Regions from separate parts of the Blautia pseudococcoides genome, predicted to be linked through region 3. Evidence: a T-box and tRNA genes for the amino acid it is inferred to sense, from the RefSeq annotation. Region 3 holds a T-box; the other regions hold tRNA genes.
What was found. A T-box is a leader RNA that pairs with one kind of tRNA and senses whether it is charged. The one in region 3 lies ahead of A4V09_RS16130 (valine--tRNA ligase), so its partner is inferred to be a tRNA-Val.
Positions count from the first base shown of each region.

Region 1 (10,347 bases), 630 kb from region 3:
GGCAAAAGAGAGGAAGCTCAATGTGAGGGCCGGCAGGATCAGGTGATGGATTCTCTGTAAGACAGTCACCTGGTCTGTGGGGACACCTTTGGGCACACTCATTCCCATGGGAAACCATCCCAGCTTCACGGAAAATAGCATGAGGAAAACAATTCCGATCCAGAAGGTAGGAATGGAACACATGATCAGACAGAGCTTTTTCAGGACTTTATCCGGCCCTTTTCCGTGAAACGCGCCCATGACACAGCCCACGGTAAATCCTATGATCCCGGAAAACAGCCATGCCGCCGCCATGAGCGCCAGGGAAGTGACAAATTTCTCTTTTATGATATCCAGCACAGGCCTTCTGTAGATCAATGACACGCCGAAGTCACCATGCAGGACTGACTTTGCCCATGTAAAAAAGCGCTCCACCGGCGGGTCATTAAGGCCCCAGTATTCCGCTATTTTTGCTCTCTGTTCCATGCTCACATTAGGCACTGCTCCCACATACTGCTGCACCGGGTCCACCGGGGACATATTTACCAGAAGAAAGCTTATGATGCTGACTGCTATGAGAAGTGTTACCATGCGGAGCAGATATTTCCCGGTGATTTTCAGATAATACTTATTTTTCATCCTGTCTCTCCATTCGATTTTCTCTTGTAATTGAATTTCCATATAAAGCACGAACAGCCCCGGATGTAAAATCCGTATTTTCAGGATTTTTCATCCGGAGCAGTATTTCAAAATATTATTACTTCCAGGTCCACTCTGCTAGATTTGCGACCAGAGGCCATGCAGCGCCGTGTGCGTGGATCCTCTGTTTTCCTATGTCCAGTCCGTCTTTCACATAGTAGAGATGTGACATATTGACATAGAATGCCCAGGGAGCCTCTCCTCTCATGGAAGTACCTGTCTCCCCGTCCCACTGGGCTTTCTGCCACCACGCATAGGAGTCTTCTATGGAGACAGAGTTCATGGCTTTATCCAGATATTCGTCCGTCTTTTCGCTGGTATAAAACTCAGGATTGTAGAAATCTGTCTTACCCGCATTGCTGCTGTGATACAGCATGTAGGAGGTCATAGGACTGTCGGAGCCCCATCCCATGATCATAGGCTCTGAGAACATCCTTTTCACGGTATCATCCGCACTGACACCCTCCACGGTGATGTCAAACCCCATGTTTTCTTTTGCCTGGTTTGCCACTGACATGGCAACTGCCTGGCGCATGGAATCTCCTGCAAAATACATCAGGTTAAAGGCCAGCTTGGTACCGTCTTTCTCCCGGATCCCGTCGTTGTCCTCATCTTTCCAGCCGGCTTCCTCCAAAAGCTGTTTTGCCAGGTCCACATCAGTTTCAATGACGGTCTCCTCATTCCACCAGGGCATGCCGTCACACTCTGTATAAGCAGGTTTGGCGAATCCGTTTAAAGCCTCCGTAATGATTTTTTCCCGGTCAATACCGTAACACAGCGCCTTTCTGACATTCACATCCGAGGTGATATTATTTCCGATCTTGTAGCCATCCTCTGTTGTCCTTCCTTCATCCGGTACGGTGGGAAGGGTGATCCCCCTGTTGTCTACCGATTCCACTTCCTGTACATGCATGCCTTCTATCTCATTGGCAGCTATGGTGGCGGAGGTCAGGGCAATATCCACATCCCCTGCTTTGGCGGATACAAACCTGGCATCCTCCTCCTGTACCAGGAACACTGCCTTTTTGATGGCGGGCTGTTCTCCATAGTAATTTTCATTGGCTTCCATGATGAACTGCTGTCCTTTATCCCACTGTGTCAGCTTATAGGGACCGGAACCCACAGTCTCCTCCGCCGAAAGTCCGAATTTATCACTGTAGGATTTTTCAGGGACAATACCAATCTGGGCAGCCGTATAGATAAAGGTCACACACGGCTTGTTCAGCTGAAATTCCACTGTGGTGTCATCCTTTGCAGTACAGTTTTCCAGCATGGTCAGGTCCATGTAGGTTGCCTTCTCTTTTGTGGTGTTGAATGTAAAGGCCACGTCCGATGCCTTCAGCGGCTCTTTGTTGGAAAACACCACATCATCCCGGATCTTAAAGGTCCATGTCAGCGCATCCTCACTCACACTGTACTCTGTAGCCAGGTCATTCTCCAGTTTGTCATCCCCGTTCACTTTCACCAGCGAGGAATACAGCGGTGAACCTGTATAACCGAACCCTGTGCAGGGGTCCCAGCTGTCCGTATCATTTGAAAAACCGATGGTGACCTCAGACTTTCCGGATGCTTCAGACCCCTTCGTCTCCGAAGCATCTGCCCCTGCGGATACTTCCTTCCCCTCCTGTTTTGTCTCTTTGGCGGAATCCGTACCGGAAGCCCCGCCGCTTGTGCAGCCGGCCAGCAAGGACATAGTCATTGCCAGACAGCAGAGAACTGCTGCAATCTTTCTCTTCATGTGTTCTGCTCCTTTTTCTGTTTCGTGTTCAGCCTTTGCCTTCCCGGAATATATTCCCGCTTCCGGGCTGTCATGAATGGAGTATAGCAGAGGGTAAAATGGCCCGCAAGCCGCCCCCGGGGTTTTTGGGGAAAGGTTTTTGAAAAGAAAAAAAGCCTGCAACTGGCAGGATTTATGCCAATTACAGACCTTGATCCTATATGCATTAACCCCATCCCGGGGTTCAGGAATCCGAAAACAGGCTTAACAAAATAATAAACGACGTAATCTGGCATACCTGGGAATAACAAAGGTAAACACTTTGCTGCCGTGGATATAAGACGGATGGTTCAGTCAAATACTGCCCCATTCGATGCAAAGCTAAATTAACATCGTATACTTTTCAAAATGCATATTAAATACTATGAATACTCAGTCATTTTTCCGGTTTCTACATAAAACAAATGTGCAAGATGTCGTAAAGATTTTAGTGCTTTTTGGGTACGGGATGAAATCCGATTTTCGTGATAAAAAGAACCTGATAGTATGGAAAAACTAATCAGGTATTAAAAGAGGCCTCTAAGGCACAGAATCAAGTCAAAAAACAGACAGTCATCAATAAAAAGTGGTTGTCTGTAATTCAAAAGCACTTGGGGAATAAATTCCACAAGTACTTATCTATAGTAGCGAGAGGGGGACTTGAACCCTCGACACTACGGGTATGAACCGTATGCTCTAGCCAGCTGAGCTATCTCGCCATCTGTATTTCTTCTGCTTTTTTGCAAAAGAATGGGACCTATAGGGCTCGAACCTATGACCCTCTGCTTGTAAGGCAGATGCTCTCCCAGCTGAGCTAAGATCCCATAAATTTCATTTGATTGTCTGCTGCTTGTACAGCAAGTAGCGAGAGGGGGACTTGAACCCTCGACACTACGGGTATGAACCGTATGCTCTAGCCAGCTGAGCTATCTCGCCATCTGTATATATCCTCTGCTTTTGGCAAAAGAATGGGACCTATAGGGCTCGAACCTATGACCCTCTGCTTGTAAGGCAGATGCTCTCCCAGCTGAGCTAAGATCCCATTTCATTTAGCAGTCTCTGCTACTGCTTGACTGCTTTGCTATTATAACCTTAAATTGTGTCAATTGTCAATACCTTTTTCTCAAAAAAATACAAAAAATAACAATTAATAGAATAACAGGCAATCTGCCGGTCACCGCTTATAATCTTCTCTGAATTTTTCTCTGTATTTTATGGGCGACAAACCAGTCTGTTTTTTAAATGCCAGGGAAAAGTAATTGATCTCATGGTATCCCACAGCCTGACCCACTTCCCCGGCCTTTAAATTGGTACTCTCTAAAAGCTGTTTGGCTTTTTCCATTCGGCAAAAAACAATATACTCATTACACCCTTTACCTGTAAACTTTTTAAACAATTTAGAAAAATAATTGGGGGAAAGATATACCTGCGCCGCTAAACCGCCCACCGACAGGTCTTCCTCCAAATGGTTTCTAATATAGGTTTCGGCCCTTTTCACAATCTGATGGCCGCCCTCCTCCTGATAAAACAATTTCTCAATATAATCTTTTGTATAAGTAAAAACTTCTTTTCTCTGACTACGGAGAATCATATAAGAAAATGCATCCAGATTCCCCTTCTTCTCTTCCCCGCCGTTACTGACAACAGCAAAATACAGGGCAGATACCAGTTCAAAACAACATCTGCGCACGACTGAATCAGCTACATTGTAAGAATCCGAGGCGATCTCAAAGATATCCATGATCCGGGCTGTCTCCTCTGCATTTCCCAACTCTATAAGCATCCTGTTTTTCAACTCTGTAAAAGTATCCGCGAAAAGCTGCCGCCTGTTTTTGGCTTTGACCGTTTGTGTGATCTGCTGAAAGGGCAGTGCTGACTCTAAAAGATATTCCGCATTATTGTAAGAAATATAAAGTTCCTCCGGCTCTGTGACAACACTGCCCAAAACCGCCCTGACTCGAATATCCAGTTCCTCCCGCAGGACATTGACAATCTCCTCTGTCTTTTCAACCGCTTCTATATTATTACTGTTATCCCCGAAAAGCAGAAGTAAAACCCTGTCCTGCCTGTCAAAAAATGTAATCCCTTCCTGATGCGTATCCAGAAGTCCCATACAGATATTGCGGATCGTCATATTTAAAAGCCCTTCTGCAATACCATCCTTTTCCTCAACCTGTATTTCACATATCAATATCACTAACTGCATGATCTTTCCACGTTCAATACCGTACGCACTTGCAGCAAGTGCCAGTTCTTTTGAATTTTGATCATAGATCAGCCCTCTCATTATGTTCTCCAGAATTTCCTGCTGGCGGCTTCCGGCAGTGCGCAGGACTGCTACCTGTTCCTTCTGTTTTCTCTTCTCACCATCCAGCTGTTCAGTCAGTTTACAGATTTCCTGTTCAAGAGTCTTTTCGTCTACTGGTTTTAAAAGAAATTCCTGCACTTTCAGCCTGAGACATTTTCTTGCATATTCAAATTCATCATATCCGGTAAGCACCAGTACCTTCATTTCAGGAAGAAATTCCCTTGCCTGCCCAATCAGTTCTATCCCTGTCATTCCTCTCATATTGATATCCGTAATCATGATCTCAGGCCGTTTTTCGGCTATAATATCCAGTGCCTTCCTCCCACTCGCCGCAGTATAGACCTCCTCTATACCAACCTGATCCCACCGGATCGTATCCCGTATTCCATCGCGTATCATTTTCTCATCATCTACAACAATAGCTCTATACATGATCTTCCCCCTCTTTTTTCTGCGTACCCGCAGGAAGTGTGATCTCCACCGTAACCCCTGCCTCTTCATTCATTTTATAAAACAACCCATACCCTTTTCCAAAAAACAGCTCAATCCTCTTATGCACATTGCGTACTCCATATCCGAAATTCTCATCAAATTCTGACACCGAAGCATTCATTTTTGCCATTTCTTCGGCTGTCATACCACTGCCGCTGTCAGAAACAGAGATCACGGCTCTTTCCCCTCTTACTTCTGCACTTATGACTAATTTCCCTCTTGTTTCATCTTCTATCCTGATTCCGTGATATATGGCATTTTCCACAAGCGGCTGCAAGGTAAGTTTCGGTATCTGAAGTGAATACATATCCGGCTCAATCCTGAACTCACTCTCGATAATAGAGCCATATCTTAAATTTTGGATAGTCAGATAGTTTTCAATATGAGAGATTTCCTGTTTCAGAGATATAATGTCCTTCCCTCTGCTCAAACAGAGCCTGTAGTAGTTAGCCAGCGCTTTTACCATGGTCGAAACCTGTTCATTCCCTTTTGAAGTTGCCTGCCAATGGATACATTCCAGTGTATTATACAAAAAATGCGGTTTTATTTGATCCTGGAGGGCATTGAAACGTATCTGCTCAGCCTGATGCTGCTCAAACTTCACCCTGTCCACAAGCTCTGTCATCCGCTCCATCATATAATTAAATCCCTGTTCCATCTGTTTAAAATCTTCACCTGTATTGTCAAGAGTGATCCTATGTTCCAAGTCTCCTTCTGAAACACGATTCATACCGTTTACCACTTTTTCCACAACCCTGTAAGAGTAACGCACCAGACGGCTGCCTGCAGATATTCCAGCTATGACCATCATTACTATACAGGCACACAAAATAGCTATTGTTCTAAAACTGTCAATATATAAAGCTTTATACGGTATCTTTCCTACCAGATAATAATTCCATACTCCCATTTTCCGGTACACAAACAGAGAATTATCTTTTTTAAATTCCCCTTTTTCCCCTCTCAGATTCTCCAGGCAGGAAAATCCGGTGCCAAGCAGGGATTTATCGCCTGCCGAAAAAATCTCACCACTGCTGTGTACCATCATGATCTCCAAAGGCATCTGTGCATTATCTGTATCCCCCATATGCTCCAAAAGATTTCCCCTGATATTGATGCAAACCATTCCCAAAGTATCCTTTACGTGATTTACATCATAGAGAGGGGAATATAAAGTCATGGAATACTCTTCCCCGTTATTGTACCGGTCTGCGTAACTTAGGATGACATCTCCTTGTTTTGCCAGTGTTCCTGCCCGATGATCCTCCTGTATCTTACTTTCCAAACCTGCATATGCCAGGGAAGTTTTCCCTTTATACGCATACTCCTGTGTCCTTACATTTATAATTGCTATAAAATTAATGTTTGACTGGACATTCAAATTATTGTGGATCGTCTGTCCCACCTGTTTTAAAAGCTCCGGCTCTGTCCTGTCTTTCTGCTTGAGAAACAATTTCACATGTTCATCCATCATAAGGCCTTTTGCCATATCATAATACCCGGAAAGATTCATCTGGTAATCATTTGCAAGGGTTTCCATCTGTATCTTGGCCAGAGAGCCTGATTTTTCCGTAACGATCTTCACAGAAGAAAAAGTAGATATTCCCAATACACACAAGGTAGTAACGGTAATGGCCAGTGATATGAATATTTTTACTTTTTTATCAAAGTTATAAGACATATATTTTTTAAACATTTATTTCCCTATTCGTATCCGTTTTACGTCAAAAAGGCATGAGATTTCCCATGCCCTTTAAACTTGTTTCCTTTATTCTTTATTTTCCTTCAAATATGACTGCATAGCCTCCTGCAGTTCTGCATTGGCCTCTTCCGGTGTAACAGCAAGACCGAAAATCTGCTGGCAGGTATCCTTGTGTACCTCAGCCACTGTGGGCGGCATATACTGGTCGTAGAAAATCTGCATATTGCTGGCCTTATTTGCGGCTTCCAAAATCTGTTTTACTACAGGATCCTTGATAAGCTCCTCAGCATTCTTTACCGGAGGTATTTTATTTTCTGATACCATCTTCTCAATGATCTCATCATCATAATAATACTCACACATATCAAAAGCAGCTTTTAATTTTTCACCCTCACAATTAAAGGACAGGAAATAACCGCTGGTACCGATTTGTATTGAGGCATCCGCATCCGATCCGTCTACAGCCGGGAATGAAAACCATCCTAATTTTTTATAAAATTCTTCATCATCACTTTGGAATGTTCCCGTATACCAGGAACCACCCAAAAGCATAGCTGCAGATTCCTGATAGATCAATTGTTTTGCCTGCCCGTCATCTTCGCTGAGGCTGTTAACCCCTTCCGGGAAATATCCTTTTTTCACCCATTCCTGAATCTTTTCTCCTGCATATACAAAGCTCTCATCCTCAAAAGTACCGCTTCCATCCACGGCTTTCTGGATCGGCTCCAAACCGCCCTTTCTTGTAGCCAGGCTCATAAAATACATGGAACCAGTCCATTTTGATGCATTTGCAAGGGCAAATGGCGTAATTCCGTTGGCGGCCAGAGTATCACAAACGGTTTCAAGTTCAGAAACCGTCTCTGGTACCTGCAGATCATATTTTTCAAATATTTCTTTGTTATAAAACACGCCGCTGATGGTCAGCTGCATAAATGGAAATGCGTACAGCTCTCCATTATAACTTGACTGTTCCATTGCGCTGTCAATGATTCTGTCTTTTACCGGGCTTGCATCCATAAGTTCCTGAATAGGCTGCGCATAGCCTGCCTCAATATACTCTTTCATGGGGCCGCCAACCCAGGTAACATATACATCGGGACATTCATCTGCGCTCATGGAGATCACAAGTTTTTCTTTATATGTATCGTTCTGGATCGCCTCACTGGTGACATGAAATCCGGTATCCGTATTGTCATTAAACTTATCCACAGCATATTTAAGTATATCTTTATCGGGGTTTTCCGTCCCAATGTTCCAATATACGATTTCTTCTTTCCCGTTGTCATCTGCCGAAGCAGATTCTTCTTTGCCGGAACATCCCGTACAAAGTGACATCACCATAGATACCGTTATTACTAATGCTGCCATTTTCTTTTTCATTTCTTTCCTCCCTGATATGTATTTGGTGCTTCCTGTTACTAAGGCTTATTATATCAGGGCTGTTTTGAAAAATATCTTAAATAAATACGCAACAATCTATAATAATCAACTATATTACCGCAGCAAAACCAGCTGTCGGGCTCCTGTATCCAATGTGTATACCATCCTTTTATTTGGCATCATGACAAATTCCTGTATTTCCTATGATCCTCTTTAATCCTTGCCCTCACTTCCGGTTCTGCTGCCAGCTTGTACCCCAAACCGGCTATAATATCCGCCCCGTCTCTCAAGACTTTTCCCGCTGCTTCTGTGTGCAGAAGCCTTTCAAACGCTCTGTCGTGGATCACAATATCCTTCCGGTCTCCGGTAATGTCAATCATAGGGTGAAAGACCGGTATTCTCAGATTCACATTTCCCAGATCCGTGGAACCTCCAGGCCCCTTGGATTTAACGGTCTTTCTTCCTGTATCCATAAACAATTCCTGCATTATTGCATCCATATAGTCATTCCAGTAAATTTCCCCGTAATCCGGATACCGCTGGGTCCACTCCACAGTGGTCCCCGTGGCCATGGCAGCTCCTTGGGCGCAGGTTTCGGATATCTTATTGAGTCTCCACAGGTTCTCAATGGTGGCTGCCCTGTAATAATAATCCAGGCAAACCTCCTCCGGAACAATATTCGGCGCTGCCCCTCCTTTTGCCACAATGCCATGGAACTGACAGTCCTTTGTCAAATGCTGGCGCCACATATCCATGGCGTCCATAAAGAGCCTGGCAGCATTCAGGGCATTCAGCCCCTCCTCCGGGCACGCGGAGGCATGGGCCGCTTTTCCGTGGAATGTAAAATATCTGTCATTGGATGCCAGCACCTGGAAATAGGTCACATTCTCGTTATTTAAATGCACCATGGCCGCATATTCGCAGCCGTCAAAGCCTCCGTTCCCGGTCATATAGCATTTTCCGCCTACGAATTCCTCCCCGGGTGTGCCTATCAGATCAATTCGCACAGGCAGATCCGGATACGCCTCCCGCAGCGCCAGCGCCCCTAATATGCTGATCGCGCAGCTATACGAATGCCCACATGCGTGCCCTACATCGGGCAGTGCGTCATATTCACATAAAAATGCAGCCTTTGGTCCCTTAAAGTCCTTTCTCTCTCTGTCCACAGCCAGGAATGAGTGAGGCATCCCTGCATAGGGAGCTGTTATTTCATACCCCAGTCCCCCCAGAAAATCCGTGATGTATGCACAGGACTCCTTTTCCTCTCCGCTGATTTCCGGGTGATCTGTCAGATGATCCGCCAACACTTTTACTTTATCAAAATATTTTTCAACCTTGTCTTTAATTGCTTCCTGCAGCATATCCCTCTCCTATCCGCCCCGCTTACCTGATGCGGTGGCCAAAACGCGCCAGACAGCCGGCATACAAGTCGTATCCGCCGTCCATATCATGATAATAAATCTGGCACACTTCCACATTCGGATATATTTTGACCGGATGGATACAAAATATCTCTAAATCCAGTGTCCCGCAAAGCCAATATCCCCAAAACCTGCGCTCACGCTGTTGGGATTGATCCGTTTTTCGTCAAACGGCTCAATTATGATCTCCCTGCCCATATGCTTCCTGATTTCTTTGCCTGATAATATCATTGTTTTTGTTCCCCAATAGGTAATATCATTGGTAACTGTTCCGTACCTCTGTAGTTACAATTATTGTGTCTGAAAGTCTGTCCTGATTATAGCATTTCTTTCACAAGATTGACAAGAAAATGCTGTCCGGAACGGAAAGCATACCGGACAGCATATATGATTAAGAATAAAACAAATTGGGCAGCCACGTGGACAAGGCTGGACAGAATATAATAAGCAGCAGGACCAGGAACATGACCGGAAGATATTTGGCGCACTCCTTTGTCACTGTGGATACAGGCAGTCCTGACACATCCGACATGACGAACAGGCATATCCCAAACGGGGGTGTGACCCTCTCCGCCATGTGGGCCTCACCCGGTCATTACCTGATCAAAGA
Region 1 is NZ_CP015405.2:2,741,757-2,752,103, forward strand. Features, by position in the region: gene A4V09_RS13060 (ABC transporter permease) at 1-618, opposite strand, end outside; gene A4V09_RS13065 (ABC transporter substrate-binding protein) at 737-2,416, opposite strand; tRNA gene A4V09_RS13075 (tRNA-Met) at 3,080-3,153, opposite strand; tRNA gene A4V09_RS13080 (tRNA-Val) at 3,186-3,258, opposite strand; tRNA gene A4V09_RS13085 (tRNA-Met) at 3,297-3,370, opposite strand; tRNA gene A4V09_RS13090 (tRNA-Val) at 3,404-3,476, opposite strand; gene A4V09_RS13095 (response regulator) at 3,609-5,174, opposite strand; gene A4V09_RS13100 (sensor histidine kinase) at 5,167-6,930, opposite strand; gene A4V09_RS13105 (extracellular solute-binding protein) at 7,003-8,316, opposite strand; gene A4V09_RS13110 (M20/M25/M40 family metallo-hydrolase) at 8,496-9,677, opposite strand; gene A4V09_RS26055 (hypothetical protein) at 9,831-9,968, opposite strand; gene A4V09_RS26815 (hypothetical protein) at 10,129-10,269, opposite strand; gene A4V09_RS13120 (uroporphyrinogen decarboxylase family protein) at 10,202-10,347, shown strand, end outside.
Region 1: it encodes a tRNA-Val, which carries the amino acid that the T-box ahead of A4V09_RS16130 (valine--tRNA ligase) is inferred to sense. The anticodon was not compared.

Region 2 (10,347 bases), 780 kb from region 3:
GCACCAATCTCCAAACTGTTTTGCTTATATCTTACCATAAAAAAGTATGGATAAGCAACGAGGATTTCCTGTTAGAAACCGATGTTTTACACGCCTCTATATAGACAAGACACATCCCGGCTGTTACAATGATCTTATATTATATAAAGGGGGTATCCGTATGTGTGGAAGGACAGCCGATTTCTAAAATTACAAAAAATCGGAGGACGCTATGAAATATATTATAAGAGAAATGTACCCACAGGAATATCCGCTTCTGGCGGAATTTTTGTATGAATCTATCTTCCAGAGAGAGAACGAAATTCCATTCCCAAAAACAATAATACAAAATCCGGAATTACAGGTTTACATTCAGGATTTCGGAACTCTGAAAGATGACTTCTGCCTATGCGCAGAGGTGGACCACAAGTTAGCGGGCGCTGTCTGGGTAAGAAATATTCATGGATATGGCAATATTGATGACGAGACACCGGAATTTGCCGTTTCCCTGTTCAAAGAGTACCGGGGCTGCGGCATAGGCACTGAACTGATGAGGCAGATGTTGGAATTGCTTAAAGAAAAAGGCTATGAAAAAGTTTCCCTGTCTGTGCAGAAGGAAAATTACGCACTGCGAATGTATGAAGGCCTGGGCTTTAAGGCTGTCATCGACAAAGATGAGGAATTTATCATGGAGTATCGGTTCTCAAAAATATAAGCTTAGCCAAAGGGACTATCAAAATGAGATAGCCCCTTTTCTATATCCATCAAGTCATTTCTTCCCCATCCCACATCAGTTCACCAAATTTACACACTTCCTCCTCAATTTCATCACAGAATCAAAACATTTTCACCACAATTATCCGATATTCTATAGACATAAACAAAGAGGCAGCAACATACAAACACAAACAAATAATAATAAACGTAAAATTGAGGTAAACGTAAAATTGAGGAGGAATTCATTATGTCAAACTACTATGATTTTAATTCAGATAACAACAATAACAACGAGCAGTCCCACTATCCGATTCTTTCAGACGGCCCTACAGGATCACCGGAATCTGATAAAAAGCCATCCAAACGCAGCAGAAACAAGAAGAAAAACCTTGCAAAACGCATTGGTACCCTGACTCTGAGTGCTGTTCTTTTCGGGTCCGTGGCAGCCGGTTCTTTCCAGGCGGTCAATCATATTTACACCGCAAATGCGCCAGCAGCTTCCTCCGGTGCCTCAGGAGACAGCGGTGATAGTTCAAAATCCAGCCTTCTGAAAACAACAGCAGTTTCCAGCGGTTCCGGTACGATCACGGGAAGCCTGGATGTGTCCCATATCGCAGCATCGGCTATGCCCTCCATTGTTGCCATAACGAACAAATCCGTACAGGAAGTCCGGAATTATTTCAGCCAGTTCGGATACGGCGGATATCCACAGACGCAGGAGACAGAAAGCCAGGGTTCTGGTATTATCATCGGAAAAAATGATACGGAACTTTTAGTTGTGACAAACAATCACGTTGTGGAAAACGCAGATACCCTTTCCGTATGTTTCATTGACAACAATGTACTGGAAGCAAAAGTAAAAGGTACGGACCCAGAGAACGATTTAGCTGTTATCGCAGTACCGCTTGACAGTATTTCCGATGAAACCATGTCAGCGATCGCAGTGGCTAACATCGGTGATTCTGATTCCCTGAAGGTAGGGGAGCAGGTTGTAGCCATTGGTAATGCACTGGGCTACGGACAGTCCGTCACAACAGGTATCGCAAGCGCTGTAAACCGTACACTTTCCGGTTCCTCTTCCCAGACGGGTGCCAGCACAGATGACTCCGGTTCTGCTACTTATATTCAGACAGATGCTGCCATCAACCCCGGAAACAGCGGCGGTGCCCTTCTCAATATGAACGGGGAGGTCGTTGGCATCAACTCCGCAAAACTGGCCTCCACAGAAGTAGAAGGCATGGGATATGCCATCCCCATGTCAAGGGCCTCTGACATTATCGAAACACTTATGAACAAAACCACCCGTGAAAAAGTTTCTGAAGGGGAACAGGGCAGTCTGGGAATCAAAGGTGCTGATGTTACAAGTGAAGCAGAAGAAATCTATGGCCTTCCAAAAGGTGTGTACATCTCAGAAGTCGTTTCCGGCAGTGCAGCCGAAAAAGCAGGCATCTCTTCCGGAAGTGTCCTGACAAAATTTGATGGTACATCTATCACAGACATCAGCCAGCTACAGAGTCTGCTCCAGTATTATAAGGCCGGCGAAACCGTGGATGTGGCACTGCAGGTTCCGGGCCAAAACAACAGCTATGAGGAGAAAACGGTCTCTGTCACACTGGGAGACAGCACAGATTCCGGAAACACACAGGAAGAAAATGCTCCTTCTCCGGCAATGAATAATTTCAGGTAACCGTTAGGGACTTACAGCTCAAAAGATATTTCATACACGAAAAACCGACTCACAGCATAGAAAATGGCAGGCCGCGGAATTCATTGAACCGCGGCCTGCCTGTATCCAAATATTTAGAAATTCGACACATAAATGTATGCGTCTTCCAATGTCACTTTCGCCGGACTGCACGGCACTTCCGGCTTCACCGGACTGATCACCCGGATGGTCATGCCATCCTCCAGGATCTGTTTGGAGGAGACATGATATTTCTGTTCCAGCAGACGCACCTGCTGCTCCTCTTCTGTTTTACATATCCAGGCATGCCCATCTGCCAGTTTCAGCAGCTCACTCACAGAACCGCTGTAAAGCATTTTCCCTTTTTTCAGCACAGACAACTGGCTGCAGGCTGCCGCCAGATCCTCCACCACATGAGTGGAGAATAATACGGTCCGCCCCACAGCAAATTCCACCAGAAGATTCCGGATACGGATCCTCTCCTCCGGGTCCAGCCCCGTTGTGGGTTCATCCACAATAAGAAACTCCGGTTCATTTAAAAGTGCCTGAACCAAACCCACTCTCCGTTTCATCCCCCCGGATAATTGTTTCATTTTCTTTTTCTGATGTTCCTCCAGGCTTGTTTTTTCCAGGTAATAGTCGATCCGCTTCCTGCATTCCCCCTCTGCGATACCGGACATTGCCCCGAGATATTCCAGGCACTCCCGGACCGTCAGATTGGGATACAGAGAAAGTTCCTGTGGAAGATATCCTATTTTCTTCTGAATGGAAGGATAATTTCTCTCCCTGTATAGCAAATCATTCATCCTCACTTCCCCGGAATCCGGCCCAAGCAGTGTGGCAAGCACCCGCATCAGTGTGGTCTTGCCAGCACCATTTTCCCCAAGAAGCCCATAAACTCCGGATGGAATTGTAAAAGAAATATCATCCAGGGCCTTTACCCCTTTTTGAAACGCAACCGTTACATTTTCTATCTGAATTGACATATACTCACCTATACCCTTTCTTTCTTCTTTCTAACTGTGTGTCTGCCAAAATCACCAACTGCCCAGATGCAGACTGCTCCAATGACCAGTGCTGCTGCTTTTCCACTGAGCCAGCTCATATCTCCCGCCTCCATGGTACTGCCTCCGAAGGCAAAGATCTGAAGAAAAGCCGGCAGTTTTACCGCGTTGCTGGATATGAGGAAAAACCAGAGGACAGCCGAGGCCCCCACTGAACCCCAAAGGCTGCCTGTGACTTTTGTAAAAAATACAGGGACAGCCTCAAACATAACAATACTCGCCGCTGTTGCCGCCATTGCGGTTAAAAACCGGTTGGGTTCCTTTCCTGCTATATATGGATGCTGTACAAGATAAAACATACCATACCCCGCCGCTGCCACCCAGATCAAAAATACAAACTGTACAGCAAAACGCCGCATGATCGTTCTCCTTTGTATTTTTCCCGGTTTGATAGCCAGGATCTCCCAGGCACCTCCGGGGATCTCCTGATAACAGGTATCTGCACACAGGACAAGTGTCAGCAGGGCAATATAGGTATCAATCGTAGGCCCAATCTCATCTACAGCAGAAATCCCCCTGACAAGCGCCAAAATGAAGATAAAGAAAAAGGCACAGATCATTTTGTAAGGCGGCAGACATATTTTAATCTCTTTCATCTATACCCTCCTTTTCTTCCAAATCTTTATACACCCCCAAATAACTCCGGCTGCCGCAAAAAGAAGCATGGTCTGGTTCATAACAGCCAGCGGCGGCGGGGAAGTGTCCAAAAGCAGCCCCGGAAAACGCACGATAATAGCCAGCGGTCTTCCGTAATACCCGTACTTTCCATCCGGTCCAATACTCCCCATATTTGAATAAACTATGTAAAGGATCAAAAGCGGTGTGGCCGGAAGCGGGTTTTTAAATATAAATGCCGTCAGGGCATATACGCAGATGACCATCAGCAGATTTGGCAGAATATACACAAATGCCGCTCCGAATACATCCCACACAGCTACCGGAAATCCCTGGTTTTTTCCATTCTGCAGACATAAGAAAGTGAAAAAGGAAGTGATGAGAGCAAGAGGCAGCAAAAGTGCCAAAAAACCTCCCGTGATTTTCCCTAACACATACTGCCACGCCAAAACAGGTTTCGTATGGAGAAGTTCATAAGTGTTTTTTCTTGTATCCTGCAGAAATAAAAATGCCATTAACACAGCGGAAAAAAACACGAAGAACAGTCCTGCAAAATCTGCGAATTTCCTGGCAAAATATTCGGAATAGCGCATCTGTCCGAATTTTTCTTCCATGTACGCGTTAACTTCCTCTGCGCTCCCCTGTCTAAGCTCTGCCTCCTGAAAGTAATAATCCATGTTGGTGTAGCTGTAATGGTCAATCAGATAATCCATAATTTCGTCTTGCTTGTATTTCTCTTTCAGAAACATTTCTGTTATCGCATCGGTTTCTTCCTTGCTGACATCCAGAGATTCCCTGAGTTCTCTGCAGATATCCGGCAAGGCCAGCTCAATCTGCTCCTCCTCTGTTGCCGGCAGATATCCGTCCATAATATCTGCATCTGCTATATTTTTCAGCCTGGCAGACGCAACCTGCGCATCATTTTCCCAGTAATGCAGCTTCAGATACGGCTGCAGGATCTGAAAAAGTCCAAAAACGATCAGCAGAATTCCCACATAGTAGATCGGATTTTTCAAAAACCCTTTCAGCTCTTTTTTGATTATAACCTTCATAATGCATTCCTCCTTGTTATGCTTTGATCATAAACTATAAATAACAACAAAAAGACAACAAAAAGGCCGGAATTTCTTCCGGCACTGCATACTTTCTGTCTCTATTCTATTCTCTGCACATGAAACCCCGCCTTTACATAGGCACCCCCTATATGGGCACTGCCTAAAAGCAGCTTACCTCCATGCTTTTCGCAGTATAATTTGCTCAAATACATGCCAAGTCCAAAATGTTTCAAATCATCTGCCAGGTTATCATGATAGAAAGGTTTTGTGATTTCGTCCTCCTCCCCGTGAAATCCCTCTCCGTCATCCCCAAGGCATATAAAAAGCTTATCCTCAGAAACTTCCAAAGAAATAAGGATCATATACCTGGCATACCGCACTGCATTTCCCAGAAGATTTTCAAAAACCTCACAGATGACAGAATAATCCCCCAGAAAGCTTTCCGGTATATCCTCTGATTTTATCACGGCCCGGCACTCTTCCCTGTCTGCCAGAATCTTTGCCGTATTTTCCATATACCGAAGCAGTACAGCCGTTTCTATTTTCTCATAATGGATCTCTCTTTCTTCAATCCCTGACAGCCGCCGCATCTGCTCTACAAAAGCATTCATCCGGTCAATCTGCTGCATACCGGACTGCAGTATCTCTTTTGTATCCTGCTCACTTAACTGTTCGCCCGGCAGAAACTCCATAAGGGTCTCCTGATATCCCCGGAGCACGGCAAGAGGGGAACGGATATCATGTGCAATGACAGCCTTCAGAGTCCGCTCCTGCTCCACCATGTTCCAGAGCTTCTTGTTATTTACCTGGAGCTGGGAACGCATCCGGTCAAACTCACGGCAGAGCTGTCCCATCTCGTCCTTTTTCCTGTAATGCACAGGGAAATCCAAACGGTTTTCCTGTATCTTCCTGGAACCCTCTGTGAGAATTTCAAGAGGTTCTTTGACCTTATCCCTGTAAAAACAGAAAACCGCGATAATGCTTCCCGTCATGGGAAGAAACAGCATGGTCCAGGTTTCAACCGCATCGCAGATCTGTGATATCATGTAGTCCCGGTAAAGCATATGGTTTTTGTCAGGTCTTTCCACTTCAGCAATATATCCGTACCCCACTTCATGACCCGACAGTATATCACTGTCAGTGTATTGGCCCCATATGTGTTTCTGCGTCTGTTCCGCCGTCAGGATAATGCCTGAGGAGATAAAAAACGTGAGTATCAGTGCAGCAGCCACATAGAGTATGATTGTTTTCCTGAGCGAAAGATTTTTTATTTTTTCCATCGGTACCCACTTCCCCATACGGTTTCAATATACTCTGTCCCGGTATATTCCCCCATTTTTCTGCGGATCCTTCTGATCAATTCCGTGATCACCCGGCTGTCACCCTCCGCATCATAGCCGCATACTTTTTCGTAAATTCTTTCTTTGTCAAATACCTGTCCGGGATTCCCGGATAAAAATTCTACGATATCATATTCCAGCTTTGTCAGTTCCAGTTCCCTGTCCCCAAACATTGCCTTCCTGGCACTGTAGTCCAGCAGCAGGCCCTCCCTGTATTTTAAACGGGTCTTGTGCCGGTTCCTCTCCTCCCGCTTTATATGCGCCGAGATCCTTGCCTCCAGTTCTTTCAGGCTGAACGGTTTGAGTATATAATCATCCCCCCCTGCCAGAAGGCCGTTTACCTTGTCCTGCTCCTCTACCCTGGCAGTTAGAAACAGGATCGGACAGGAGACCAATTCCCGTATTTTCACACACAGCTCCATGCCGTCCATGCGGGGCATATTGATATCCAGCAGGATCAAATCCGGGACATCCTCAATTTTCTCCAACGCCTCCATACCATCCTCTGCCAGCAGAATGCGGTATCTTCTCAAACGGAAATAATTCTCCAGCATTTTAAGAAGGGCTTTATCATCATCAACAAACAGTAATTTATACATATGTCCCAGCTATCCAGTCAGATTTCATAAAAATCCGCTGCTACTTCCGATTTTTACAAAAATGCTGCTGCATCCTTTCTTATATAAATCTTTAACTGGGATTATACTACAAAAATTTGTGATATACAAATTAATCTTACCTGAAATTCTCTTGCATTTTGAAAACAAAGTGCTATAATATTTTATATGGAAGCATAGCTCAGCCGGGATGAGCGTTCGCCTCACACGCGAAAGGTCAGGAGTTCGAGCCTCCTTGCTTCCATTTCTTTTTGGGGATATAGCTCAGCTGGGAGAGCGATACGTTCGCAACGTATAGGTCACGGGTTCAAATCCCGCTATCTCCATAATTTCTTTTTCACATCCCATAAAATAGCAGGATTTTTTCTGCTTTTCATAAAAACTTTACTCTTTTCACACAAATATCACCAACCCTTCACATTTTTTCCAAGAAATGGTCATAATTACCATATATACTCTTATTATAAAAAGAGTAAAGGAGGCTTAACACATGATAGGAACTTTAATGAATAACGGCCGTACCTGTGTTCTCAAAGAGAATGGCGGCAGCAAGAAGATACCCGTTCATCCGGAACAATATGTGTATGTGCAGGTCTCTAATGCGTGGATACCTGCCATACTGAAATATTCCGGTGAACGGCAGAACTGGTATTTTGAATACCTGCCCAAGCTGCCGGTGAACGGCTGCAGGGTTATGACTAAGTAAACAAAGGTTACGCTAAGATAAACCGGGGGCTGTCGGTTAATACCGATTTTTAAGTCCTTTACCCCAAAATAGGAATATCCCGTAGGATCAGGTACCTTTCAGCACTTGATCCCCACGGGATATTCCTATTTTTACTAATGCTGCTTATTTTCTGTTACCCTAAGTCAAAAGCTGAGGTATAAAGCTGGCAGATTTTTCATTCTCCGGCGTGCATCCAACTTTGCCCAGTACCTGCCCTCTCCCCCAGACCTGTCCGCAGTCTGGGGCCAGAAAGCCGCAGATAATGAACTTCTTGAAATTGACAAGCATTATGATATTGTCTATAATACTTTTATTACACATGTAAGATTTATGGAGGGATTTATCATGGCTGCCTTACCGCAAATATCTGAAGCCGAATTCGAAGTTATGAAAATCGTATGGCAATATGCGCCGGTCAATACCAATGAGATAACCGAAAAATTATTACAAACTACAGCCTGGAGTCCAAAGACAATACAGACTCTGATCAAACGTCTCGTAACCAAAGGAGTCCTATCCTACGAAAAACAGGGCAGGATATTTGTTTATACGCCGTTAGTACAGGAGAGCAAATACATCAATCAGGAAAGCGACTCCTTTTTGGATCGTTACTATGATGGAGACATTACCAGTATGCTGTCTTCCTATCTTGAAAACGGTAAACTGTCCGAAACAGAAATAAACGCGCTTCGCTCCCTCCTTTCCAAACGTCCAAAGAAAGGGGGCGGTTCGCATGGCTGATTTTATGATATACTTTTTGATCTGTAATATTTTTATCAGCGGTATCATCGGGCTTCTCTTAACCGTCAAGCAAATCTTCAAAAGCAACCTGTCCAGCCTCATTGTACAATTCCCCTCTGCCCGATGCCGGAACGATTATGAGCGTTTTCGCTACTTTGATACAGCTTCATGCATTGGCTGTGGTTTATGCGCCAGAACATGTGCCGCACTGTGAAGCGCGTTTACAGGATATTGTAAAAAAATAAAACCTTTTTCTTCCTTTCCGGGTTATATATAATGGAAGACAGGAAGGGGGGAGTCTATGGATGACAGAAAAATGATCAAAGAAATACAAAACGGCAGAAAAGAATACCTGAATCTGCTGGCGGAAAAATATTACGACGACATTTACCGCTTCTGCTGTTACCAGACCGGCAACCCCGATCTTTCCTATGATTTGGCGCAGGAAACTTTTCTTCGTTTCATCCGCTATGTGGACAACTACCGTTATAAAAACCTGAAAGGCTATCTTCTTACCATAGCCAGAAATGTCTGTTTTGACTATTTCACCGGGGAAGCAGTCTCCCACCGTCATCTTACCTTTACACCTCTGGAAAAATCCGCCCCGGAAAATCCGGCCATCCGTTGGGCTGACAGCTCCGGGATACAGGACGATCTGCTGGGGGCTGTTATCCGGGAAGAACGTTCCAGACAGTTGGTGCAGGCGCTTATGAAACTGCCGGATATCCAGAGGGAAGTTATTGTCCTTCACAGTCTCTACGGCCTGAAGCACAGAGAGATCGCGCAGATTACCGGCACCAGTACATCCACGGTGAAATCCCGGATGAAGCAGGGCATGGACAAATTGAAGCGCACATTAAGGAAGGAGGATTTTTATGGCTGACATGAAAATACCCGTACCACGCATCCCCGTAAACCGGGAAAAAAAAGAAGCTTCCCTGAAAACCGTCCGTGCTGAGATAGACGCGTTAAATCTGAAAAGACAGATTTCCATGCCAAAGCTGCTGCTGGACCAAATACATTATATATCTTTGGAATACTGGATCATACAGTCTTTCTTTTTGATCGCTGCGGTTGTCCTGCTGACCTGTTTTGGTTCTTTGATAAAGGGCAGCGAAAACATTCTGCCGCCTGTCTGCGCCCTTTCCTCCGGTCTGGGTCTGGCGGCTGTGCTGGAACTGGCTAAAAGCCGTTCCTGCCGTATGGCAGAATTGGAACAGAGCTGCTGCTTTAACCTGGGACAGATCTGGGCGGTAAAACTGTTTTTTTCAGCGGGTGTAAACTTATGTATTCTGACTCTGCTGCTTTTCGGTATTCGGGATCAGACAGAATACAGCATTTTTGCCCTCTGTCTGTATCTGCTTGTTCCATTTATTTTTTCCCATGTTTGCTATTTTTTCCTGTTGTCAACAAGAAGGCTCTCCTCCCAGAAAATGATCCTGAGCGGAACCCTTTTGCTTGTCTTCCTGTTTTCCCTGTTTCCCGCAGCCTTTCCAAAAGCGTACCAGAGCCTCTATCTGCCCCTATGGGCCATGGCACTGGCAGCCGGAATTGTGATTCTGGCCATAGAGCTGCACAGGCTGTTTTACAGTTTAACCACAGGAGGTAAAGAATTTTGCTGGAATTAAAAGCACAAAATGTCACAAAACATTATAAAGAAAAGACAGCCGCAGACCATATCTCTTTCACACTGAAAAACGGTGTATACGGGCTTCTCGGGGAAAACGGCGCAGGTAAGACTACACTACTGCGCATCCTCTGCGGTATTCTCATGCCCGATAAAGGGGCGGTAACACTGGACGGCATTT
Region 2 is NZ_CP015405.2:2,591,843-2,602,189, forward strand. Features, by position in the region: gene A4V09_RS12335 (GNAT family N-acetyltransferase) at 212-694, shown strand; gene A4V09_RS12340 (S1C family serine protease) at 944-2,383, shown strand; gene A4V09_RS12345 (ABC transporter ATP-binding protein) at 2,497-3,366, opposite strand; gene A4V09_RS12350 (hypothetical protein) at 3,375-4,040, opposite strand; gene A4V09_RS12355 (ABC transporter permease) at 4,041-5,111, opposite strand; gene A4V09_RS12360 (HAMP domain-containing sensor histidine kinase) at 5,213-6,394, opposite strand; gene A4V09_RS12365 (response regulator transcription factor) at 6,382-7,053, opposite strand; tRNA gene A4V09_RS12370 (tRNA-Val) at 7,242-7,315, shown strand; tRNA gene A4V09_RS12375 (tRNA-Ala) at 7,325-7,397, shown strand; gene A4V09_RS12380 (hypothetical protein) at 7,562-7,777, shown strand; gene A4V09_RS12390 (BlaI/MecI/CopY family transcriptional regulator) at 8,144-8,539, shown strand; gene A4V09_RS26810 (4Fe-4S binding protein) at 8,544-8,753, shown strand; gene A4V09_RS12400 (RNA polymerase sigma factor) at 8,841-9,422, shown strand; gene A4V09_RS12405 (hypothetical protein) at 9,415-10,167, shown strand; gene A4V09_RS12410 (ABC transporter ATP-binding protein) at 10,155-10,347, shown strand, end outside.
Region 2: it encodes a tRNA-Val, which carries the amino acid that the T-box ahead of A4V09_RS16130 (valine--tRNA ligase) is inferred to sense. The anticodon was not compared.

Region 3 (10,347 bases):
TAAAGCGGCCACTACCTCTCCGGTCTCAAAATACACCAGCCCCAGCAGGTTCCTGGCCTGGATATTACATTTGTTCATCTTAAGGCTTCGTTTCAGGCAGGTAATTGCCCCGGACAAGTCACGGATCTGTGCCTTCTCCAGCCCCTGATTATAATAGAGATTGGACAGTGCCACTGCCTTTTTCTGGGCGGTCACATTACACCCGCACTTTGGGCAGTAAGGTGAAGTGTTGAGCTGTGCCTGGCATATCATACAATTCATCTGTCTTCTCCCTAATTCTTAGCCGTTCCATTGGTTTCTTTCAGCATTTCCTTCAAAATATCAATCACATCCGTCAAATCCTGTTTGTAGATATTGCCTTCCGCATCATCCACATCCAGGCACGGCTGAAATTTTTTCAGTTCTTCCTCGTAATTAATCATTCATTCTCCTCCTAACGTAATCCTTTATCTCCCCGGCAAGATACAAAGATCCCACAACAAACAGCAGACCGTCCCCCTTCAGGGCGTATGCCTTCTCAAAAGCCTCTCCCGAATCCGGCACTGCCAGTACATTGCTGCATCCGTTTGCTTTAAAAAGCTTTGCAAGCTCCACGGATGACTGCTTTCTGCTGCCCCATATCTCCGTTGTCACCACATTGGCAAAAGTCAGGCCGCCGCACACCCTGCGGATCATATCCGCATAGTCCTTGTCCGAAACCGTTGTAAACAGAAGGCTTATAGAATACTCTTTTTGAAAATGCCGGACTGTCCCCACAAACTGGGCAACCCCGTCCTCATTATGGGCACCGTCCACGATCACGCCCGGAAGTATAGTCTCCATTCTGCCCTGCCATCTGGTATGCTTAAGACCTGTTTCCAGAGTTTCCTTCTCTATCCTGTGGATATCCTTCAGGACACCCATTGTCTCCACTGCCAGTGAGGCATTCATCATCTGGTATTCTGCAATAAACGGGACAAACAGTTCTGTGGTCCCGTAAACACCGGAATCAAAGGTAAAACCGATTCCTTTTGGCGTATAGGACAAAAGCTTCTGGCTCCCTGCTTTCACCTCATAGCAGGGGCACCCCAGTTCCTTTGCGCGCCTGCGTATCACAGCGGCTGCTGTCTCATTGTTCGCGTCAAAGATAACCGGCACGCCTTTCTTGATAATGCCTGCCTTTTCGCCGGCTATTTTGTCTATGGTATCTCCCAGATATTCCACATGGTCCAGACTGATTGATGTGATGACACAGGCCAATGGATTCAAAATGGAGTTGGTAGCATCAAGTCTTCCCCCAAGGCCGGTCTCAAGTACAACCATATCAACATCCTCATCATCAAAGATCAGCATTCCCATGAGAAACAGGAACTCAAAATACGTGGGGTGATAATCCCCCTGCTCCACCAGGCGGTCGGACAGCTCCTTCACCCTGAGAAAAGTTTCCAGAAATTTTTCATCTGAGACCATCTGCTCATTGATCTGAAATCTCTCATTGATCTTCATCAGATGCGGGGATGTAAAAAGTCCGCATTTGTAACCGCCTTCCTCCAGCATGGTGGACAGAAAAGCACAGACGCTTCCCTTTCCGTTGGTTCCTGCCACATGGATCATCTTTCTATTCTTATGGGGACTGCCCAGCATGTCCAGGCATTTCCTGGTGTGTTCCAATTTATTTTTCTTTGTAAATTTAGGAATTTCTTCAATGTATGCTGCTGCTTCTTCATAAGTAAACAAAAACTTTTCCTTCTTTCCGTCTTTGGTAAGCCTTATGATAACTATATAGGAAAGTCACCACTTCCCTTTATAAGGATAAGGTCACTTATCATTATAATGGAGTGGTGACAATATGCAAGCAAATTATGTCGGTTCTTTTAAAAGTTTTTAATTCTGTACCGGGTTTTCCGGATCCGGCACCTCAATGTGCCCTTCACCGGAATCGGTTTTGTTCTGCTCCTGAATAGGATTCTGGGCTTCCCCGTCCCCATTGCCGACCGCATTGGGGTCGATCACATCTGCATCGTCCTTGGGGTCCTCACCCTCCAGGGGCGGAACCTCCGGGGTAAGAGGTTCCACAGGCACCTTGTAGATAATGGTATCTGTTCTGGTGAGCACCTTACGGGTGGAGCTGTTGCTTCGGATCGCCACATCCACCTCATCTCCGTCTTTTAGTTCCACATCATTGAGCAGAAGGGTTGTTGGGCTGATATATGTGGCGTCCAGAAGTTCTCCGTTCACCTCCACATACGCGGACTGCGTGAAGTTCTCCCCGGTTATATAATACCTGCCGTCAGAAATCTTCTCTATTTTTTCAAGCACAGCATCTTTTACACCCAGACGCATCTCTGTCCGCTCAAAAGGATTCTCCCCATCGTAGACATACTGCTTTCCATACAGGATATCATACTGGAGCGTCTCCAGATCCACCTGATAATTTTTCGTCTGGCGTCTGGCCTGATGGAAACGGAATATATTTCCCTCATGGATTCCCACACGGTCCATAACCTCTGCTGCCATCTGGTAGGCTGCCACATTGGCATCCTTTTTTTCAAGGCCCATATTGTCCCAGATCACATACTCTGTCTGGAACAGATAACGGTTCTTTACATCCTTCACTTTCAGACCCATGGTGGGAAGATGGTCTCCGTACATGACAAGCACTACATCCTCATCATATTGAGAGAGGGTTTCCGTAAGTTCTTTGACAAACTGGTCCATCTCATATATCTGGTTGCAGTAATACTCCCATTTATTATTCACAGCCTCCGACTCTCCGCCGGTCACGGTGATCTTTGGGTCATCAATCATGGGTTCCTCCGGATAATCCCCGTGTCCCTGCACAGATATGGTGTAAATATAATCCGGGTCATCTGAAGATTCCAACGATTCCATAATATATTTTGTCAGATTCCTGTCCCGCATCCAGTCATTGGGATTGGTGTCATCCTGCTCTGCCATATATTCCTCTGAGGTAAAGGTGTCAAATCCCAGATTGGCGAAGACATTCTTCCTGCCGTAAAAGTTTGCCTCATTGTTGTGTATGGCGTGGGTGCTGTATCCGAGGTTTTTCAGCACATATGGCGCACTTTCGCAGGTTGTCTCCTTCAAAATACTCTTGTAAGGGTACTCACCCGGCCCAAAATAGCGCAGGCTCATACCGGTAATGGATTCAAACTCCGTGTTGGCTGTTCCGGCACCCACACTGGGTACTTTGTAGTAGCCGGAGGAATATTCCTTCATCAGTTTCCTGAAAGTGGGAATGGGGTCCTCAGAGATATGCAGGAAATTCACAAGTGTGGGGTCAAAGAAAGATTCGAGCTGCAGGAAAATAATGTTGGGGCGTTTCTCCCCTGTCTCAGCCAGACCGCTCTCACTTTTCTCTATTTTATTGATGGAGGCCTCCGAATAATCCCTTGGGCAGCTGATACCTGTGTTGAAAATAGTGGTGGCCAGACAATAGGGATACCCATAATCTTCATAAGCAAATGCGATATTTCCGAAATAGTTGGACAGCACTCTCTTTTCCAGTGCCAGCTTGGTGGTTCCCGCAAAGGCCAGCACCCCTGCAAGCACAAGGGGAATATTCAGCTTGTAAGTCATTTTTCCCTGATATTTCGGTCCCTTCAAAAACAGAAATACCAGGCCAATGAGGGCCGCCACTGCCAGAATGATCACGATCACAAAAAAGACCGGTGATAAATATTTGTTGGCGATCTTAAACGCATCCGTGAGCAGATGCAGGTCCGGCCCGGTAAACGGTGTGACACGATTCGCCAGCAGCACACCGTTGATGATTCCCAGGACCAGCCAGAAGATTGCCAGGAGGGTCCTCAAAAAAACCCTCCGGCGCACCAGATAAACTATCAGCGTGGTAGTAAAGATCAGAAAGGAATTGTACAGAAACACCAGGGGCCTCTCCGTCATATAGGTATATGCCTCGCCGACGGAATGCCTGGAGATTGCTTCTATGACAAAATACCCCATCATGACCACTACCATCTGAATCGGCAGAGAAAGCAGATTCAGATATTTTAACCACTTCTCATTCATATATTTAACTCTCCTATAGCCTGCGCAGTTATCTGCCAAGCTGTGCAAGCCTTTCCTTTACCTGTTCCATCATATTTGTATATTTCTCAAGTTTGGCCTTCTCCTCAGCTACCTTGCTCTCAGGCGCTTTGCTCAGGAACCGCTGGTTTTTAAGCATGCCGTTTACACGGGCAAGCTCCTTGTTCAAACGCTCAGCTTCTTTGTTCAGGCGCTCAATCTCCTTCTCTATATCCACCAGTTCCGCAAAGGGCATGTAGATCAAAGCCTTTGAAGTCACTGCGGAGACCGCGTCGTCCGCAATCCCTGTTTTGTCAGCCTGAATGGTCACTTCACTGGCATATCCCAGAGTTGCGAAGAATACCTTTCCGTTGTCAAATACCTGACGGATTCCTTCCTCCTCTGAGACCACGAATACTTTAGCCTTTTTGCTTGGTGGTACATTCATATCTGTACGCACATTACGGATGCTTCTTACAGCCTCCTTGATGATCTCCACTGCGCGCTCATCCTCTTTGAAACTCCACTCCTGTTTTTCCACCGGCCAGGAGGCGGTCATGATGGATTCCTCCTCCGGATGCAGGGTGCAGAAGATTTCCTCCGTGATAAACGGCATATAAGGATGAAGGAGCTTCAGCGCATTGCCCAAAACAGTTTTCAGCGTCCAGAGTGCTGCTGCCTTGGTGTTGTCCTCATCATTGTAAAGCCTTGGTTTTACCATTTCGATATACCAGTCACAGAACTCTTCCCAGATGAAGTCATATACTTTCTGAACTGCAATGCCCAGCTCGTATTTGTCCAGATTCTCCGTGACTTCTGCTGCCAGAGTATTCACTTTGGAGAGGATCCACTTATCTGCACTTGTCAGGGTGCTTATATCAATCTCTGCCGGAACCTCCGCTTTTTCCAGGTTCATCATAATGAAACGGGATGCATTCCATACTTTGTTGGCAAAGTTGCGGCTTGCCTCCACTCTCTCCCAGTAGAAACGCATATCATTTCCAGGCGCGTTTCCTGTCATGAGGGTAAGACGCAGTGCATCCGCACCGTATTTGTCGATGACTTCCAGAGGGTCAATTCCATTCCCCAGGGATTTGCTCATCTTACGGCCCTGGGAATCACGAACCAGACCGTGAATCAACACATGGTGGAAGGGTGTCCTGCCAGTCTGCTCCAATCCTGAGAATACCATACGGATAACCCAGAAGAAAATAATGTCATATCCTGTTACCAGCACATCTGTGGGATAGAAATATTCCATCTCCTCTGTTTTCTCTGGCCATCCCAATGTGGAGAAAGGCCAGAGCGCGGAGGAAAACCAGGTATCCAGGGTGTCCTCATCCTGGGTCAGATGATCACAGCCGCATTTCGGGCAAACCTTTGGCATCTCCCTGGCAACCGCTACCTCCCCGCATTTGTCGCAGTAATAGGCGGGAATCCTGTGGCCCCACCAGAGCTGGCGGGAAATACACCAATCACGGATATTCTCCAGCCAGTGCATATAGATCTTATCAAAACGGTCCGGAACAAACTGCAGGCTTTTGTCTTCCAAAGTCTGAATGGCAGCCTCCCCCATCTCTTTCATCCTTACAAACCACTGGGGCTTGATCATTGGCTCCACGGTGGTGTGACAGCGGTCATGGGTGCCGACGCTGTGGGCATGTGGCACTACTTTCACCAGAAGTCCCTGTTCCTCCAGGTCTTTGACCATAGCCTTTCTGGCCTCATAGCGGTCCATACCCGCATATTTGCCTCCCAGCTCATTGATGGTGGCATCATCGTTCATGACGGTGATCTCCGGCAGGCTGTGGCGTTTTCCCACTTCAAAGTCATTGGGGTCGTGGGCCGGTGTGATCTTTACGCACCCGGTACCGAATTCTTTATCAACATATTCGTCTGCCACAACCGGGATTTCCCTGTCTGTCAGAGGCAGCTTCAGCATTTTCCCAATCAGGTCTTTGTATCTGTCATCTTCAGGATTGACTGCAACAGCCGTATCTCCCAGAAGGGTCTCGGGGCGCGTGGTTGCGATCTCTACAAAACGGCCTTCCTCTCCCACGATAGGGTAATTAATATGCCAGAAAAATCCGTCCTGGTCCTCATGTTCTACCTCTGCATCTGAGATGGACGTCTGGCATACCGGACACCAGTTGATAATGCGGGAACCTTTGTAGATATATCCTTTTTCGTATAATTTAATGAAAACTTCCTGCACTGCCTCGGAACATCCCTCATCCATGGTAAAACGTTCTCTGTCCCAGTCAGCAGATGCGCCCAGTTTCTTTAACTGGTTAATGATCTTTCCGCCGTATTCCTCTTTCCACTTCCAGGCGTGCTTCAGAAATTCTTCTCTGCCAATCTCATTTTTATCAATGCCCTGTGATTTCAGCTTTTCAATAACCTTGACTTCTGTTGCTATGGCTGCATGGTCTGTGCCCGGCTGCCACAGTGCTTCGTAGCCCTGCATTCTCTTGAAGCGGATCAGGATATCCTGCATAGTCTCATCCAGCGCATGTCCCATATGAAGCTGGCCTGTTACATTGGGCGGGGGCATCACAATGGTAAATGGTTTTTTGTCTCTGTTCACTTGGGCATGGAAATATTTGTTGTCCAGCCACTTCTGATAAATTCTGTCTTCCAGACCCTTGGGGTCATAAGTCTTGGCAAGCTCCTTGCTCATAATCTCCTCCTTAATTAAAAAACGCCCTTTACAGACTGCACTGTAAAGGGCGAAATATTCCGCGGTACCACCTTTTTTTCTCACTCATGTCCGTTAACGCAGACTACGCGTGAAGGCCTACTCCTGATTCATCCTTTACAAACCACACAGTTCAGCCCTCCGGTTCAAAAGCTACCTTCCATCCATTCCCCTGAAACGACCTTGCAGCCGGTGGATCGTTCTCTCTGTCAGAATCCAGGATGTACTCCTCTTTCTCATCACCTTTTCATACGTCCCATCATAATCACATTATCCTGGTTTGTCAAGTGAATAAATTGTGAAAACACAAAAATAAGCCCGTTTCTGCGGACTTATTACTCACTTTGCAAGGGATATTACCCCTCTGATCCTCTCCCCGTTCCGTAACCATTCAGTAGTATCCCTTTGGATATGGGATGTTTGTCCGGCTGCTGAATTTCTTCTGAAGATCAGCGTAAGGAATGCACAGACCTGCCGGGTTGTTACGGGTTCCTTCTATAATAAAAGGGTGCGGATACACGAGGCATAAGGATCAGAGGGATCCCTGCCGTTTAATCTGCTGCATAATTCTATAAATTCAGGTTTCGGCCTTTCGGCATTCCATAATAAGAATCTCTTATAGAGATTCAGGTTCTAAACTTTGCACGGAAGTTCTCACCCTACTGCTCTCAAGCAGGTTTCCTGGCTTATGGTTCATCGCTCAGCCGCCTTCTCACACTTTCATGCAATGGCACTTTGGCATTGCTCTCCATTTACAGTGACCGCATCGCTCAGGACTTGCACCTGATTCCCTTTTCACCAGCACTGTGCGGCCAGTGCGGATGCACTTGATCGTTTTATGGAATTATACACATTTATGTTACCATTCTCCACAGGTTCAGTCAAGACCTTTTATCTGTTTGCGGATGTATTCTCTGCCTTCTTGCTTTCCCGTTTTCTTCTTGTCATGATCCCGCCGATTCGCCCTGTCTCCTTGGCTGATAAGCTTTTCCATCCTGATTCCAAAACCTGGTCAAGCAGTCCCAGTTCCTCTGCTATTTCATATTTCAGCATTTCCTCCCGGGGAATCTTATTTAAGTCAATCTTCTCATTGTTTTTCTTGCTCATGAAAAGTCACACTCCTTCATAAATAATTAAAGTCTCTTTCAAGTATGACCTGTTCTTTTCTTTTTAAACATATATCAAAAATATTCTGCTGTACTCCAATTCCAGTTGTTCCCTGTTTCTTTCCTGTCCCAATCGTGTTATTATTCACTTTGTAACAACTACATAACATTTTCGTAACAAATAAGGAGGTCTTTATGAAACACAAAATATTACCGGGATTTCTGGCACTGGCTGTGGTGAGCGCCATGGGAATGGCTCCCGCTCGTGTACAGGCTGCTTCCATTGAGGATGTAAAACAGAATCTGCAGGGCAAAGGTATTATTGTAGCCGGAAACATTTCCAATCTGGATGAATTAAAACAGAAGCTGGAGAGTATGGGCATTGACTGCTCCATTCCCGGCTGGCTGGAATCTCTCTGCCCGGAACTCCCAGGCATAGGACAGCCCGGAAACCCAGACACCCCGGGCGACAACCAGCCTGAGAACCCGGACACTCCGGACGACAACCAGCCTGAGAACCCGGACACTCCGGATGATAACCAGCCTGAGAACCCGGACACTCCGGATGACAACCAGCCTGAAAACCCGGACACTCCGGATGATAACCAGCCTGAGAACCCGGACACTCCGGATGATAACCAGCCTGAAAACCCGGACACTCCGGATGACAACCAGCCTGAGAACCCGGACACTCCGGATGACAACCAGCCTGAAAATCCGGGCACTCCGGACGGCAGTCTCCCGGAAAATCCGGACACCCCGGACAACAACCAGCCGGGAAATCCCAGTGTTCCGGACAATGACACAGAGAACGCTGATTTTGTAAAGCAGGTAGTAAACCTTGTAAATCAGGAACGCGCCAAAGCCGGCCTCTCACCAGTGACAGCCGACACATCCATCCAGGCTGCCGCCCAGGTCAGAGCTAAAGAGATTGAGAAATCCTTCTCCCACACACGTCCTGACGGAAGTTCCTTCAGCACCGCACTGACCCAGCAGGGTGTCACCTACCGCGGTTCCGGAGAAAACATTGCATGGGGCCAGAAAACCCCGGAGCAGGTTATGAACGGCTGGATGAACAGTGAAGGCCACAGAGCCAACATTCTCAATAAAAACTTTACCAAGATCGGTGTAGGCTACCACCAGAACGCCTCCGGTACCAATTATTGGACCCAGCTATTCACTTACTAAACACACACACATTCATAAGCACACATCACACCAAAGACCGCGGCCCAGTGTCCCCCACTGCAGCCGCGGTCTTCCCTATTAACAATCTTTGAGATCCTTATTGCGTCAATAATACACGATTCTTGCCGCTCATCTCCCTTCCCTATTTCGGAATGATAATTGCGGCAATAATACACGATTCTTGCCGCTCATCTCCTTCCCTATTTCGGAATGATAATTGCGGCAATAATATACGCCACAATTCCAGTCCATACCATCCCAAAGCAGGAAAGTATCACCCATGCAAGCCTCACCAGTGTTGGGTCGATATTGAAGTATTCCGCAATCCCTCCGCACACACCTGCCAGCATATAATTTGTAGATGACCTATACAATCTCTTATCAGACATAATGATTCTCCTTTCATCTGAAACAATTTTTCTGATTTACAATTCCTGTTACTGATCAACGGTATCAATCCCCGCTGTAACTGTTCAATCTCCATTCTCAAATAATATATCCACAGTGCCCATTCCGCATTCTATCTCCATATATTTTGGTGCATTGCTGTCACCTGTCCTCAATGAGCTGATACCGCTGTGGGACTCACTTCCCACATTTACAGCGCCTAATCCGCAGTCTATATCCGTGCCGTAATCCTGACGTTTTCCGGCCAGCGTTGCGGTTACGGTTCCCATTCCGCAGTTCACATACCCTGTAGTAAATTCTATAAAATGAATATCCATGGTACCCATGCCTACACCCAGTTCCGCCTCATTTGCCCTGATGCTTCCACTGGTCTCCACAGTTCCTGCGCCTACATACATGGTCAGATTCTCTGCCTCCAGGTCCTGCACTTCCAGTATTCCAGCCCCGATTTGGAATTCCGCGTCAACAAATTTCTTGTTCTTTGGAATCTCTATCTCAATAGGGTATTTTTCAATAGAGCGCTTTCTGTAGGACCTTTCTATGGAGAGCTGACCGTCATCCTCATCAAACACTACCTTATCTTTATTGGAATAAACCTTGACACGAATTTTATCGCTGGCGGAGGAACGCACTACAGAAACATATGTGTATTTTGTCTCCACATCCAAATCCAAGACCTGGTCTGCGTCAAATTCATATTCCTTAACCGCTTTCCCGTTCAATGTTTCCTTTATGTCATCTACAGACTCTGAAAACTCATAATCATTGTCATGACGTACCCAGTTTCTAAAAGGCTCCCAGTCCATACTGTTTTCCACAGCCGCAGACACACCGCCCCAGGTAGCGCCCATGATGATCCCAGCTAAAAACAGGGCACCGCCTACAATTACCAGAACCAATGCTGTGATCAAACAAAATTTT
Region 3 is NZ_CP015405.2:3,375,926-3,386,272, forward strand. Features, by position in the region: gene A4V09_RS16115 (tetratricopeptide repeat protein) at 1-261, opposite strand, end outside; gene A4V09_RS24965 (hypothetical protein) at 273-422, opposite strand; gene A4V09_RS16120 (bifunctional folylpolyglutamate synthase/dihydrofolate synthase) at 415-1,716, opposite strand; gene A4V09_RS16125 (LTA synthase family protein) at 1,864-4,029, opposite strand; gene A4V09_RS16130 (valine--tRNA ligase) at 4,058-6,706, opposite strand; T-box leader at 6,749-6,973, opposite strand; cobalamin riboswitch at 7,379-7,570, opposite strand; gene A4V09_RS16135 (alpha/beta-type small acid-soluble spore protein) at 7,616-7,831, opposite strand; gene A4V09_RS16140 (CAP domain-containing protein) at 8,026-9,018, shown strand; gene A4V09_RS16145 (PspC domain-containing protein) at 9,219-9,407, opposite strand; gene A4V09_RS16150 (DUF4097 family beta strand repeat-containing protein) at 9,492-10,347, opposite strand, start outside.